DNA from 2 places in the Rossellomorea sp. QJM3NY_18 genome. Region 1 is predicted to be linked to the other one. Evidence: riboswitches for the same ligand, from Rfam matches in the RefSeq annotation. Region 1 holds a riboswitch; the other holds the start of a gene.
The links. Region 1 has a riboswitch for cyclic di-GMP ahead of AC0VXY_RS21025 (anti-repressor SinI family protein). Riboswitches for the same ligand answer to the same signal wherever they lie in the genome.
Positions count from the first base shown of each region.

Region 2: it holds a riboswitch for cyclic di-GMP, as region 1 does, so the genes downstream of both, AC0VXY_RS20075 (cell wall-binding repeat-containing protein) here and AC0VXY_RS21025 (anti-repressor SinI family protein) in region 1, are expected to answer to the same signal.

Region 1 is NZ_CM149659.1:4,101,473-4,108,844, forward strand. Features, by position in the region: gene AC0VXY_RS21015 (YwpF-like family protein) at 1-258, shown strand, start outside; gene AC0VXY_RS21020 (helix-turn-helix domain-containing protein) at 356-676, shown strand; gene AC0VXY_RS21025 (anti-repressor SinI family protein) at 711-848, opposite strand; cyclic di-GMP riboswitch class I at 882-1,032, opposite strand; gene AC0VXY_RS21030 (hypothetical protein) at 1,582-1,881, opposite strand; gene fabZ (3-hydroxyacyl-ACP dehydratase FabZ) at 2,049-2,483, opposite strand; gene AC0VXY_RS21040 (DNA-directed RNA polymerase subunit beta) at 2,793-3,068, opposite strand; gene AC0VXY_RS21045 (flagellar hook-basal body protein) at 3,084-3,926, opposite strand; gene AC0VXY_RS21050 (flagellar hook-basal body protein) at 3,983-4,825, opposite strand; gene mreB (rod shape-determining protein) at 4,873-5,883, opposite strand; gene spoIIID (sporulation transcriptional regulator SpoIIID) at 6,447-6,707, opposite strand.
Region 2 is NZ_CM149659.1:3,886,603-3,893,974, forward strand. Features, by position in the region: gene AC0VXY_RS20065 (putative bifunctional diguanylate cyclase/phosphodiesterase) at 1-631, shown strand, start outside; gene AC0VXY_RS20070 (histidine kinase N-terminal domain-containing protein) at 728-1,849, opposite strand; gene AC0VXY_RS20075 (cell wall-binding repeat-containing protein) at 2,027-3,493, opposite strand; cyclic di-GMP riboswitch class I at 3,720-3,805, opposite strand; gene AC0VXY_RS20080 (MupG family TIM beta-alpha barrel fold protein) at 4,295-5,365, opposite strand; gene AC0VXY_RS20085 (PTS transporter subunit EIIC) at 5,362-6,720, opposite strand; gene murQ (N-acetylmuramic acid 6-phosphate etherase) at 6,815-7,372, opposite strand, start outside.

The DNA of each region.
Region 1 (7,372 bases):
GAAATCCAGGTCGTGATTTCCCATGCAGCCAATGATCCTGCTGCCTTCATGACATCCATCCGTTGTATCAAAGAAATGGATAAACATATCAGCATTATGTTTGAAGGAAAATTGAAGAAACAACGGAATGAATATGCGGAAATACTGCTTGATGACTTGGTCCAGAAAGGGTACTCCGGGGATGAACTTGTTCGTGAGTTCCGTGAGAAGATGGTGTCTAAGCCAAGGATTCCGGCAACGGCAAAACCGAGCATTTAATAATACGAAAATATGTAATTTCTTGTCGAATTATTTATGATATAATTATATTTAATATTGTGACTTCAAACATGAAGTCTTTAGGTAGGTGTCCCTGATGATTGGAGAGAGAGTTAAGAAATACAGACAAGAAAAAAGAATGTCCATGACGGAGCTCGCTGAAAAAGCAGGCGTAGCTAAGTCATATTTGAGTTCAATTGAACGTAACCTTCAACAAAACCCTTCCATTCAGTTTCTGGAGAAAGTTTCAGCGGCTTTAGGAATTCCTATGGATGCTCTATTATACGATCAACCCGAGGATCAAAACATTGATCACGAATGGATGAAGATTGCAGAAGAAGCAATGGATTCTGGAATCACCAAGGAACAGTTCCGGGAGTTCATTGAATTTAATAAATGGAAATTAGGCAATAAATAAAGTCTTGCGAAGAGTTCGCAAGACTTTATTTATATTACATTATTTTATATCCGGCCTTTACTTCCTGGGATTGCTTTTGTAAATACTCCCTGATTTGTTGCTTAGATATTCCTGCTTCCAAGGCTTCTTTCACTAGCTCAACCCATTCTTGGTCCAATTCTCTATTCCCCAAATTGTTTCCCTCCTAAAATACAGTAAACGTATTCCAGGCAATCCAGCCGCCATCGTATTAATATGCGTTTCAAATTCACGTTGATGTCTTTCATATGTAGTCTTCCAGGAAATTGATTTACTATTAATACTTTAGACCTGTGACTTTGCGTCCCCATTTTTCAATGGGTTTGCCTTTTTCTGCCCTCACTCTTCATCGCTTTTCGTTATATCAATAGTACCATCTTTTTTCAAAATTTTTTGTCTATTCAAAGAAAATTTTTACACTTTTTTCCTACAAGTGAATGCTTTATTCGACATTATCCAAGTTTATTACTAAATAAATTGTTGTATTCTTCATAAGCATAAAGATATTTGTCGAAATTCAAAGATATTTTTTGTTCATATTCTTTTCATAAGCTTCTAACTTTTTTCGGAGTGGGATAAAATCACTATGCCTTAAGAAGGGCGTATAAAATGGTGCTTCAGTTAAGTCATGACCGCAAGATGGGCAAATCCAATCACCTGTTTCAGTGCTACTGAATGAAGAGCGAGTACATCGATTGCAAACTTTTTTATACATTTATCCACCTCTCTAATGTTATGATCACTTCGTTCTTATTAATATATTCGTTTTGTTCTTTATAAAGAACTTTATAAATTAACTATAGTCTAATTTCCATAAAAATGAAAGTCTGGATTTTTTATTTTATAAAAAAACAGAGGCAACTCATAGTCGCCTCTGTCTTACCCCATTACTCGTCCTTATTATCCTTATCCTTCATATCAATATCATCTTCTACAGCGTCTTCTTCAGGTGTGTTGTTATCCTTCGCTGCATCTTTGTCGCCTTGCTTGTTCTTGTCTTCTGACTCAGGGTAGTTCTCTTCATTCATGTCCCCGTTGTCGTTCATATCGTTATTCTCATCCATGTTGTCGTTTTCTTCCACTGGTGCTTCGTCTTCCGGAGGAGGCTCCTGGTTGGCGTTACATCCTACAAGAAGGAAAGCGGCAAGTGCAGATCCACCAAGGATCGATAGTAACTTTTTGCTCATGATGTATGACTCCTTTCTATGTTGGTTAATGTAAGACCGTTACGTTGGTCTTTTGTTAGCTTTCCCGGAAAATGAATTAACTTGCATATGGAATCATTTTTTCAAGGTAAAAAAAGCCGGATTTGACGTGAAATGAATCACATCAAACCCGGCCGCATTATACCTGATTACTCTTGCTTATCCCCAAGAGCAAACATCATCTCTAATTCACAAGCAACTTCACCATCAACGGTTGCAACACCTTTTCCTTTACCGATCGGTCCTTTAAAGCGGATCATTTCCACTTCAAGTCGGAGCTGATCACCAGGCTTTACCTGACGCTTGAAACGGCATTTGTCAATGCCCGTGAAGAACGCCAGACGTCCACGGTTATCCTCGACCTTCAGCATCGCCACAGCTCCGACCTGAGCCAGCGCCTCGACAATCAGCACGCCCGGCATCACAGGGTAATCAGGAAAGTGACCATTGAAGAACTCCTCATTCGCCGTCACATTCTTGATCCCGACCGCTTTCTTGCCTTCCTCCACCTCTAAAATCCGATCCACCAGCAAAAACGGATAACGATGGGGAATAATCTCTTTAATCTCATTAATATCAAGCATAAATAATTCCTCCTACCAATATGTATGTACACTTTATTGTACAGAAACTGTGGTTGTAATAGCAACAGGATGGGAGGGACGGACCTCGAAATCCGCCCTAATCCCCCAAGGAAATCCCTTTAAATCAACATTTCCCCTCAAAAAAGGCATCAAATTCGAGGTCCGTCCCTCCCAACTCCAAATTTGCAACGATATCTACGTAAAAAAAGGGACGGACCTCGAATCACAAGCTCCATTCGCAACGAAACCCTTTTATATCAAGGTTCACTGTCGTAAAAGCTAACGATTTCGAGGTCCGTCCCTCAAAAATTATTTCTTCACTACGATATCAATGATATGCTGCCAGGTTTCTGCTTTGAAGACGTCGGCAGCGTTGCCGTTGCCGATGCCAGCGAAGCCGATGACGGCACCGAGGACGAGGCTTCCTGCAAGAAGAAGGATGAACAGAAGGATTCTGAGCCAGATGGGAAGCATGCGAACACGCACCCAGCGTGATGGCTTAGTTTCGTCCTTTTGCTTTGCCTTTTTTTCTGTTTTTACTGATTCTCTTGTCACTTTTTCTTGCAGTAGCTCTTTTTCACTCATAGCATTTAACTCCTTTTAGCGTATCCCATTTACAAGGCCCATCATTTGATCTGCAAGGGAGATGGATCGCGCCTGGAATTGATATGATCGTTGAACACTCAGCATGTCCGTCATTTCTTTGCTGATATCCACGTTCGATCCTTCTAACGAATTCTGAACCATGGAAATATCAGATCGTGCTCCACCCGTGACGTTGGTCACCACTTCATCTTCCGTGACGCCTAGTTCATCCAGGTTGTCTGCAAAACCTAACAGGTTCCCGCCAAATTGCTCCAGAAATTGAGATTTTTCAACGGTCACAACGCCGAGGTTAAATCGTTCTTCTCCCCCACCGGCACCTGTAACGGTCAGAACCCCGTTATCACCAAGCTGAAAGGAAGAGGCATCCTCAGAAAACGTAATATAGTTATCATTCTCATCCAGTACCGGCAGCCCGCTTCCGTTCACGAGCATCATTTCCCCGTTCCCGGTAGGACTCGCAGAGAATGCTCCGTCCCTCGTGTAGCGTACGGCACTCGAGTCTTCATCAGCCGCCAGCACCTTGAAGAACTGACGGTCGCTGGTCAACGCGAAGTCCAGGGAGCGGCCTGTAGCTTTCAACGACCCCTGATTCAGGATCAGCTGCGCCTGTGAAAGTTTGGCACCGTTCCCTTCCCTGACTCCAAGAGGGGTTAACCTGCCTGTTTCGAACTTGTCTACGCTCTGATTTTTCACCTGTTGCACAAGCATCTCGGAGAAAGTTGCATCCCTGCGCTTGTATCCATTTGTATCTGCGTTCGAAAGATTATGACCAATCATATCCATCTGTTTCTGCAATTGGCCTAATGTGTTGGTTGCTGTAATCATCGTCCGATTCATGACACGTTCTCCCCTATTATAAGGTATTCAGTGACGAAATTCATTTACAATACTTACTATCCGTTGACCCTGCCGATTTCGTTGGCTGCCTTTTCCATACTCCGGTCATACGCCTGAAGCACTTTTTGATTGGCTTCGAAAGCCCGGTACGCCGACATCATGTCGGTCATCGTACGGGAAGCATCGACATTGGATCGCTCCAGAAAGCCCTGCTTGGCAGCAAAAGAAACATTCTCTTCTTCATACGCGTCCGGAAGAACTGCAGTACCTTCTGTGGCAAACAGCCCATCTCCCTGCTTGACTAACAGGTTCGGGTTATCCGAGTAACCTACTCCCAATGTTGCGACGGCATTCCCATCCACGACAATCTGACCATTTTCCCCGACCGTGAACTGATCGCTTGCCAGTTGAATCCGGTCACCATTTTCATCCAGCATATAAAAACCGCTGTTCGTGGTGAGGAAACCGTTGCCGTTCACTGTCAGATTTCCGTTTCGCGTATAGCGTGGTGATCCATCCGTTCCTTCCACCGTCAGGAACACCGATCCACGGATTCCTGTCTCTTCATCAACAGGCATGGAACCATCCAGAAGCGCCACATCCAAGCCGCGACCCGTTTCCTGAAGATCACCCTGCACAAAGGAAGGGATCGTTTCCTGCATATACACACCTGTATTGAGTGCCCCCACTCTTTGATTAAAAGGAAGCGACAGCTTTTTTTCAGTCGGGATCGATGTGGAATCCATCCTATCCATCAGCATTTCAGGAAACGCCCGCATCGAAGCCTGATCCGCTTTGTAGCCCGGTGTATTGGCATTCGACATATTGTTCGTCAGCATCTCGGTCTTCCGCTGTTGAGAAAGCATGCCGGATGCTACTGTATAAAATCCTCGAAACATCTACTTTCACCTCTTAACCGTTATATCGGATCAATGGCGCATGGGTTTTACCCGATTCTTCTTCTCGAAATCTTATCGATATTCTCAAGCATCAATCCCGTTCCGATTGCTACACAATCCATCGGGTTCTCCGCAATCAATACCGGTACTTTCAGTTCTTCTGCAAGAAGCGTATCCATTCCGTGAAGAAGGGCTCCACCACCTGTTAAAATAACTCCGCGGTCAATAATGTCCGCTGATAATTCCGGCGGCGTCTTCTCAAGGACATTTTTCGCTGCCTGTACGATGACCGCCACTGACTCACGAAGAGCCCCTTCGATTTCCTTGGACGTCACAGTGATCGTACGTGGAAGTCCTGATACCATATCACGTCCGCGGATGCTCATTTCCTTGCGATCTTCGTCAAGTGTTTCAGAGAATACCGTCCCGATATTCACCTTGATATCCTCAGCTGTACGCTCCCCGATCAGAAGCTTGTACTCTTTTTTAATATAATTCAGAATTTCGTGGTCAAATTTATCCCCGGCCATTTTGATGGACTGACTCGTCACGATGTCACCCATGGAAAGAACCGCTACATCCGTTGTTCCTCCACCGATATCCACGACCATGTTTCCAGTCGGATTGAAGATGTCCATTCCGGCACCTATCGCCGCCACTTTAGGCTCTTCTTCCAGATAAATCTTCTTCCCGCCACTCTTTTCAGCCGCTTCCCTGATCGCCTTTTGCTCAACGCTCGTGATGTTCGTCGGGCAGCAAATCAAAATGCGCGGTTTCGAAAGGAATCCTTTTACATTGAGTTTATTGATGAAATGTTTCAGCATCGCTTCTGTCACATCAAAGTCTGCGATGACTCCATCTTTCAGCGGGCGAGTCGCCACAATATTTCCAGGAGTACGTCCAACCATGCGGCGCGCTTCCTCACCTACAGCTAGTACCTTACCCGTATTCTTATCCAGTGCCACGACGGATGGCTCATTCAAGACAATTCCTTTTCCTTTAACATGAATCAATACATTAGCCGTACCAAGGTCAATCCCAATATCTTTCGCGAACATCTTATGTTTCTCCCTTCTACTTTTACAATTTCAACATTGTATTTCATCTATGGTTTCATCTTTATGTCATTACGCAAAAACGTTAAGGTAAAACTTTCACCTAATTAACTATTTTACCATAAATATGTCGAATGGCGATATTCTTTGTCAAAAAAATGTATTGATATTGTTATTATTTTGGAAAAAGATAGGCGTTTTGGAGAGGGATGTTACAAGAGTGTTAAATTGGGTGTTGGTGGGGGGGGATTTTGGGGTTCAGCTGCTGAATAGTTAAGTGATTTCACCTGCTGATTTTTTCTGGTTTTTTGACAGGTGAATTTCATCTTGAAATCAGCAGTCAAAAATCAGTCGGATGCATAAAATGTACCTGGTACATTCATGGTTTTTTGTACCTGGTACAACAACTTCTTTTTGTACCTGGTACAACAACTTCTTCTTGTACCTGGTACACTTTTAACCATTTGTACCTGGTACAACAACACATGGTACACCAAACAACCACTCACCCAAACACAAAAACACACCAAGCACAACCCATCATTCTGGGGCTTGGCGTATTTGTGTTAACTGTGGAGCTCTTCTTTTTTGTATTTCTGCTTGGTTGCCTCTCCACCTCGTAGATGCCGGATTGATTTATGGTAATCAAGTATGGTTTTGACTTCATTTGCGAGATCCGGATTGATTTCTGGCAGTCGTTCTGTTAAATCTTTATGGACAGTACTTTTGGATACGCCAAACTCCTTCGCAATTACACGAACAGTTTTTTTCGTCTCCACGATATACTTACCAATCTTGATTGTTCTCTCTTTGATGTAATCGTGCACACCACTCGACCTCCCTAAATTGGATGTGAGAAGTGTGAAATGAGACTCGCTTTCGCATCAATGATATAGTATAGACCCCTTGCTCATGGGCAAGCGGCAGAAAGCCTTATTTAGGACGGCAGCTTCCTGATGTTACAACGTATAAACAACTTATTCAGCTAATGATCAATGGTGTAATGACGATTCCTCACCTCAAACACTCTCTTTTTGATAGGTTTGTTTCATTTTATTAGCTTGTGCCCACATATATGCACAAAAAACACAATAAGGACAAGGTTTCGATTGAATTTTCTGAAAAATGACTGTGAGGGACGGACCTCTACATGGTTAAATGGACCCGAATTCCTGACATGACGAATGATCCGATGCCATTCGACATCATCTGAATCATTTCCCCTTCCCTCACTATTTCCTGAGAAATGAGTCGATGAATCTGTGAAAATGTCTAATTTTCTCTGTTCAAAGGAAAAATCCGTACCGGGATTCCCCGAACGGATTTACTTGAGGTGCAAAACGGTTATAGCAATCACATACACTTCCACAGCATAATCTACAGTTTATATCACAATCAAAAAGGCTTAGAGATGCAAATATCCCTAAGCCTTTTTCGAATTTTCTTCTATACATGTTCAATAGATGCTAAAGCCAGTTTGATAAATAAGCGG
Region 2 (7,372 bases), 210 kb from region 1:
CGTGGACTTCATTCCTTTAGCTGAAGAAACGGGACTGATCATTCCACTGGGACACCGCATTCTAATTGAAGCATGCAAGCAGCTGAAAGTCTGGATTCAGGAGGGTCATGAATTCAAGATCTCAATCAATGTCTCTTCCCGTCAATTCCATGATGCTACATTTGTCGACATGGTGAGGGATGTGCTGAACACATATGACGTGCCCCCTTCCCTCATCGAACTCGAAGTCACGGAAAGCACGACGATGCATCATGTGGAAGAAGCCCTGACGAAACTGACTGCCCTACGGGAAATCGGCGTATCCATTGCCATTGATGATTTCGGCATTGAATACAGCTCGTTAAGCTACCTGCAGAAATTCTCGATTCAAACGTTGAAGATCGATCGGAGCTTCATCATGGGACTGGATGATCATGAATCCAATAAAGCGATCGTTTCCGCCATTCATGCCATGGCCAAGCATTTGAATCTGACCATCGTGGCAGAAGGTATCGAAACCGAATCACAGCTGGCATGGTTGAAGAAATTGGAATGTGAGTATGCACAAGGTTACTATTTCAGCAGGCCTTTGCCGGCTGGGGAGCTGATGGATTATATCCATGCACGGGGAACCTCTTCAGCTGTCGGGTGACATAAACCCTGGAGAGGATGAGGATATCCAGGGTTTTCAAAAAAATATATATAAAAGATTCCCAGCGCAGAATTTGCACCAGGAATCTTTAAACTCTTACACTATCAAATTAGTTTCAACAGGGATCCCAATCGTAAACGTGGTCCAATTATCATCAGAATGACAGTATATTTCACCACCATGCTTTTCAATCAACTTCTTACAAATATAAAGACCGATCCCGGTCCCGAGATCTTTCGTCGTGTAAAAAGGTTCAAAGATTGCTTCGATGGTTTCTTCTTTGATCTGGGGCCCATTGTTGGAGATGATGAGATTCGTCCTGCCTTCCTTCACATCACAGGCGACATTGATCTGCCTGTGCCCGTTCACTTCTTGAAGGGCGTCGATGGAGTTCATGATGAGGTTGAGAAATACCTGCCTTAACTCATCACGATTTCCGAGCACTTTGATATCTTCCTCACATTTGAAATCGATTGACACATCCCCATCCAGGAGGCTCGGATACAGGAACTCGATGGTTTCTTCCAAGTGATCGGTCAGGATGATTTCTTCCCTTGTACTATCGATCAGGTCTTTTCTCGATACGTGAAGGAATTGAGAGATGCGGTAATTTAGTTGCTCAAGCTCATGCTGCATGATATCCAGGTATGGAAGATCAGGGTAGCCATTCTGCAGGAGCTTAGTGAAACCGATGATGGACGTCAGGGGGTTCCGAAATTCGTGAACGAAGCTTGAACTCATCTGACCTAGGATCGTCAATCGTTCCTTGTGGGTCTGGTCGATATACAGTTCCTTCTCTTGAAGCTGCTGCTCTTTTATTTCCGTATATTTTCTGACAGCTAGATAGGAAAATCGGTCAAATAGCGAATTAATATCTTCAATCAAGGGCTGCAATGTCCGCAGTTCGATTCCAGAATTACTCACCCATTTAATGATGATGCTCTTGCCTATATTCACGTTATATACGAATTCGCTGATATTCACGTTGGCATTGACCCGTTCAAGAGCCGTCTTGTTGGCAAGTGTGGTGATTTCTTCTTCCGTGAGGGGCTTCACAATCGCACGCTTCACTAATTGAAACATCTTCACACCATTGTTCAATACTTCTTCTTTATATATATCATTATCTGAAATGACGATACTTTTGCGCCAATTATGTAGAAATTCGTCTGAATGATCTTCCAGGTATTGTATCAGCATGGTTGAAGCACTAGTCATTGATTGGCATTCCCTTCATTCCGGTTATTGTCGAAATATTCGTTGATAATATCATAACAGAAAATCAGCGGCAGGATGATAATCATTTGGTATTTTCTTCAGGTTGGGTCGTTTCAGTTGCTGAAAATAAAAAAAGACGAAGGCCCGCCCCTGGGGATGACCATTCGTCCTTCTCAATTACAAACCGCTTAGCTCTTGCACCACTTGTTCAGAAATAGCCCCTTCTCCGCCAAGTACAGTGTAATACCAGGTTCTATTATCTGAAATATATGTTCTTACCGAGGCTGGCACTTTATTTTTCTGAACCAGAATAATAGGTTCATAGTATTTTGCTGCAAGGACGGATCCTGTTAGGGCATCTGCAAAATTTTCTCCTGTTGCAACTGTAATGATATCCCTCGGAATTTGAAGCTGAGTGGCGATGTTGACCGATGTTTCATAACGGTCTTTACCTGAAATTCGAAAAGGATTCTTTTTAGCAAGTTGTTTTTCCACCTGCTCTGAGATGACTGCTTTCCCACCCACAATAATCGTATCCGTAACAGACTTCAGGGCTCCCTTCGTTTCACTCGCTAATTCTTGTTTAGGGCTCAAAAGGATCGGAATCCCATTGGATGCAGCATATGGGGCGATGGATAATGCATCCGGGAAGTTACCGCCATAGGCGATGACTGCTTGTTTATAATCACCCAGTTGCTTGGCAATGTTAGCTGCCGTTTCATATCTTGTCTTCCCTCCGATCCGCTGTACATCCAAGCCGTTTTTCCTCAGGTCCTTGGCAACTTCCTCGGATATTGCACCCTCCCCTCCTAAAATGACCACTTTCTTTGCCCCTAATTCTTTTATTCGTGCTTTCACCTTATTATTTAAGCTGCCTTTTGGATTTAATAGTATCGGTGCATCTTCTTGATAAGCAAAGGGGGCACCTGCCAAGGCGTCAGGAAATGTGGTGTCTCTTGTTAATACAACCGTATCTGAACCGTCCGGCCATCCTGCCTTTGAGATTTCAATGGCAGTATCGTACCGGTCGTTCCCGTATATCCGATACACATTATCTGTGGCTTCTTCTCCAGTAAAAGCGGTGAGTCCATATACTCCGTCTTCACCAAACATGTTTAGATCTGTGGCTACCAGATAATACGAACCTGGCGGTAAAGAATAATAGATCAGTAGTTTTTCACTTCCCTCTTGGAGCAATTCATCCGGATAAATCGGCTCGCCATTCGGACTGAATAGCAAATATCCAAGGTCATTGAGTGGCGTCAATGTGGTTCCGTAAATATACGTATCTTGAGTTTCATCCATACTTAAGCTATAAAAATCCAAATCTTCTTCCCACCAAAAGCTTCCAAATAGGATATCGTCAAGTTGTATAGCGTCAGCCTGATGAGGGGAATCATTGGGTTCCTGCTCATATATATCCCCCATCAATTTCATATCATCTACTTTCTTAGAACCTCTCATCTTTTCCTTCAGTTCATGAGAGATTGAATCACCGAGTACCTTGAATGATTGTTTTTTTGAAACAGAGAAAATTTCTTTTTTGATGGATGATCGATCAAAGGTACCAGCAGCAAGTATTGGAGTGATACTGAAACTGAAGATAAGTAGAAACACACATAAGCAGGTGCAGATTTTCGTCATTACCTCAACTCCTATTCAATTTATTATGTAGGGCCTTTTTGCCACGCAGAAATGAAAATTTTTGTGAGAGGGTTCCAACGAGTGAAGCAAATCAATGATTTTGGTTAAATAATGAAAGCTGTGAGGTTCAAGCTTTGAAATAGTGCTAGAGATGGTGAAGGAGAAGGTAAGATATGCAAATGGAATATGAGAATTCCAGTGTGGTGATAGAATGGAAAACGGCGTATACGGTAGCTGGCTGGCATCGTCTCAACGACGGAAACCCCTATAGCTCTGCGCCACCATTTTTCAATGGGTTTGCCTTTATCGTACGCTTTTTTAAAAGTATTTATAATATCGGGTTTAGAAAATACGTTTCCTTGGTTTTCGGAAAACTTTTATAAAGATGCTGTTTTCTTCTGATCTAAAAATCTTTATCCCAAATATTTTTAATGGTGTCCAAATCTCTTTCATGTAATAACTCGGCACAAGGAACTCCCCCCTTATACTAATTAAATTTCATAAATCAATATACTTATATTTACATTATAAAACCAATATCAGAATAATCTATCATTTAAAAGAAAATACTTATCGACAAATTTCTCAATGACGGTGATTGTTTTTATTATAACGAACAGAAGAAGCCGCATATGACCATAATTGATTGATTGTACTCTCGCTATTTCAAATAAAAAAGAACTTCAATAAATGAAGCCACTGAAAAAGTAGTCACTTTATAAAAATGCTGTTTTTTAGGGGGTCAAATATGTCTCCCTACCAGTCTATCGTCGCTTAGAAGCGAATCTGGAGCCTCGTTTTTTAAACATCATTTTTCATCTCTAAAATGCTGGACTTTTTCAGTGGCCTCCAATAAATGAAGTTCCTTTTAATCTCTATCCTTTGACCTGACTCAAATAACTCTATAACATCCAGGTACTCTGTACAAATTCTACCCACAACATTCACTTTAGGGTTACTCTCTAAGTCACATCGAACAATCTGCATTTCACCCTTATACCGCCCATACAGATCATTATCCTGTGTAATCGTACCCCGTGGCCGCTCCTCGGTAAGTTGTGGAGGAATCTCGCTTTCCGTCCTTGTGTCCAACAACCGAAACACATCCCGGCCCGGATCCGGTCTGAGCTGGTACTCCCCTTGGATTCCATCACTTCCTCTGTACGAGAGCTCGATGACATCCTCCTGATCAAAGCGTACAAGTTTCCCCAGCAGTTCCACAGAACAGCCCGGGTCGCCAACGAATACACCCGACACGCCCCACCGTTTCAATTGTACGGCACTGACATAAGGACTTTGACCTCGGTGGTCTTCCAAAGTGGGAAGTCCCAGATGGAGAGGGCCACGCTTCTTTTCATCCCCCGGTATAAACGCATAGATGGGAATACTGAGCGTATCATACAAATGTTGCTGCTCCAGAAAATACTCCTCATCCAACCCTGTTTCCGGTTTCGGATAGAAATTATGCCAGGCAATCCTGTTTCCTGTTTCCAGCCCGCAATCGATCCACCGCTGCAGTTCTTTTTCTCCAACGGTACTGGCATTGATGGCGATCCGAAAATGACGGGATAACTCGAGCATTTCATCCGTCGTGAATCCATCGTCCAGTCTCAGTGACGTGACGCCCAGTTCCTTCAGCTCTTCAAAATGATGAAGCCCAAGCATGGCAGGCGTCTTCTTTGACACATCGGCAAACACCTGGAATCCTTCCCTTTTAAAAAGGGACAGGAGACCTCTCACCCTCTCAGTGCTTATGCCTGATTCTTCCGGAATATGAAGGGAGGTAAAAGCGAGTTTGACACCTGACGCCGAGGCACGAAGAATCCTCGCCTCAGCATCTTCATCAGACAGATAGACGGAAATTCCGATCATTCAAACTCACTCGCCATTTCATCCTTGAACCCAAACAGGTACGTCAAAGCAAATCCTGCCGCATAGGCAATCAATAGTCCAAGAGTATAGTAGAGGATCTCTCCGGCGTTGACTAAGAAGATCAAAGGCAGACCGGATACCCCGATGGCGAACGTCGCTACATCGAAGTACGCCTGGAATGCTCCACCGAAGCCTGCTCCTAAACAAGCCGTCAGGAACGGTCTTCCTAATGGAAGGGTGACACCGAAAATCAATGGCTCACCGATTCCAAGCATCCCGGCAGGAAGCGCCCCGCCGATTGCCCGCTTCAGCTTCTTCTTTTTCGTTTTCATGAAGATGGCAAATGCCGCTCCAACCTGCCCGGCTCCGCCCATGGCAAGGATCGGTAATAGCGGGTCATCCCCGATTGTATTGATCAGTTCTAAATGGACTGGCGTCAATCCTTGATGCAAGCCTGTCACAACGAGTGGCAGGAAGGTAGCGCCAAGGACGAATCCCGCAACAAGGCCACCCATGTCAATAAGAGAAAGGAGACCATTTGTAATAATGTCAGAAATAAAACCGCCAACCGGCATAAATACCGTGTACGTCAATAAACCTGTAACGAGTAACGCTATCGTCGGCGTCACAATGATATCGACCGCCTGAGGAATGACCTTTCGAACGTTCTTCTCAACAAATGCGATGAAGATGGCTGCAATCAGCACACCAATCAATCCACCCCGGCCAGGTAGCAGATTTTCTCCGAACAGTGTTACATCACCAATCGCGGGATTGATGATCAATATCCCCGCCAAGCCACCAAGTGCCGCCGATCCGCCGAATTCCTTTGCTGCATTCATCCCGACCAGGATGCCGAGGTAACCGAATAACCCGCTTCCGATAATCGAAAGCATCATGACAAGTTGGGATTCCCCGTTCAGCAAGCCTGCCTGAACGAAGAACTTCGTGAACCCGGTGATCAATCCTGACGCGATGAGCGCAGGGATGAGGGGAATGAAGATATTTGCCACGCGTCTTAGAAGCAGCTTGAATGGCGTCGCGTTCTTTTTCTTCAGATCAGCCTTTTGCTCTGCTGCCCGTGCCTTCAGGTCAAGATTTCCTTTTGTGGAGGCAGCGAGCTTCCCGAATTCTTCCGTCACCTTATTGACCTTACCCGGCCCCAGGATGACCTGATACGTTTCATCCTCCACGAACCCAAATACTCCTTCTATCTTCTTGATCTCGGCTTTCTGAACAAGGTCCTCGTTATACACCTTCACTCTCAATCTCGTCATGCAATGTTCATAGCTTGCAATATTATCAGCACCGCCAAACCGTTCCAAAATGACTCCTGCCAATTCTTTATTCGTCACTTTCACCTTCCCCTTTCGTTCCATTTATCGATTGATTGTCCCTCCCATTCTATTTCTATGAACGGATGGGGACAGGTACCCCTATACGATAAGACTATTTTTCAATGGCCAGCCGGACATATCCGTTGGCATCTTCCAGGCGGCTCTTCGCTTCTTCGTACCCGCAGCCGAGGGTAATCATCACAATCGAAGGTTTCACTTCATTATTCGCCTTCTCAAGCGTCGCTGCGGCCGTTTCTTTATCAGCCCCCGTGATGCTCTCGATGATGCCGATCGCCCGTTGCTCAAGCTTATAGTTACTGATATTCACATCCACCATCAGGTTTCCGTAGGCTTTCCCAAGCTTGATCATGCTTGCTGTGGAAATCATATTCAGCACCATTTTCTGAGCCGTACCCGCTTTTAACCGGGTGGACCCTGTCAGTGCTTCGGGACCTGCGTCGACTTCGATCGAATGCTCAGCTTCTGCAGAAATCTTGGAACCCGTATTACAGGAAAGAGCCACCGTGGTTGCCCCTATTTCCCTTGCATATCTCAAGCCTCCGATGACATAAGGGGTACGACCGCTAGCTGCGATTCCGACAACCGTGTCCACAGGAGTCAGACCGATTTCCTGCAGATTTGCCACACCCAATCCCTCATCATCCTCAGC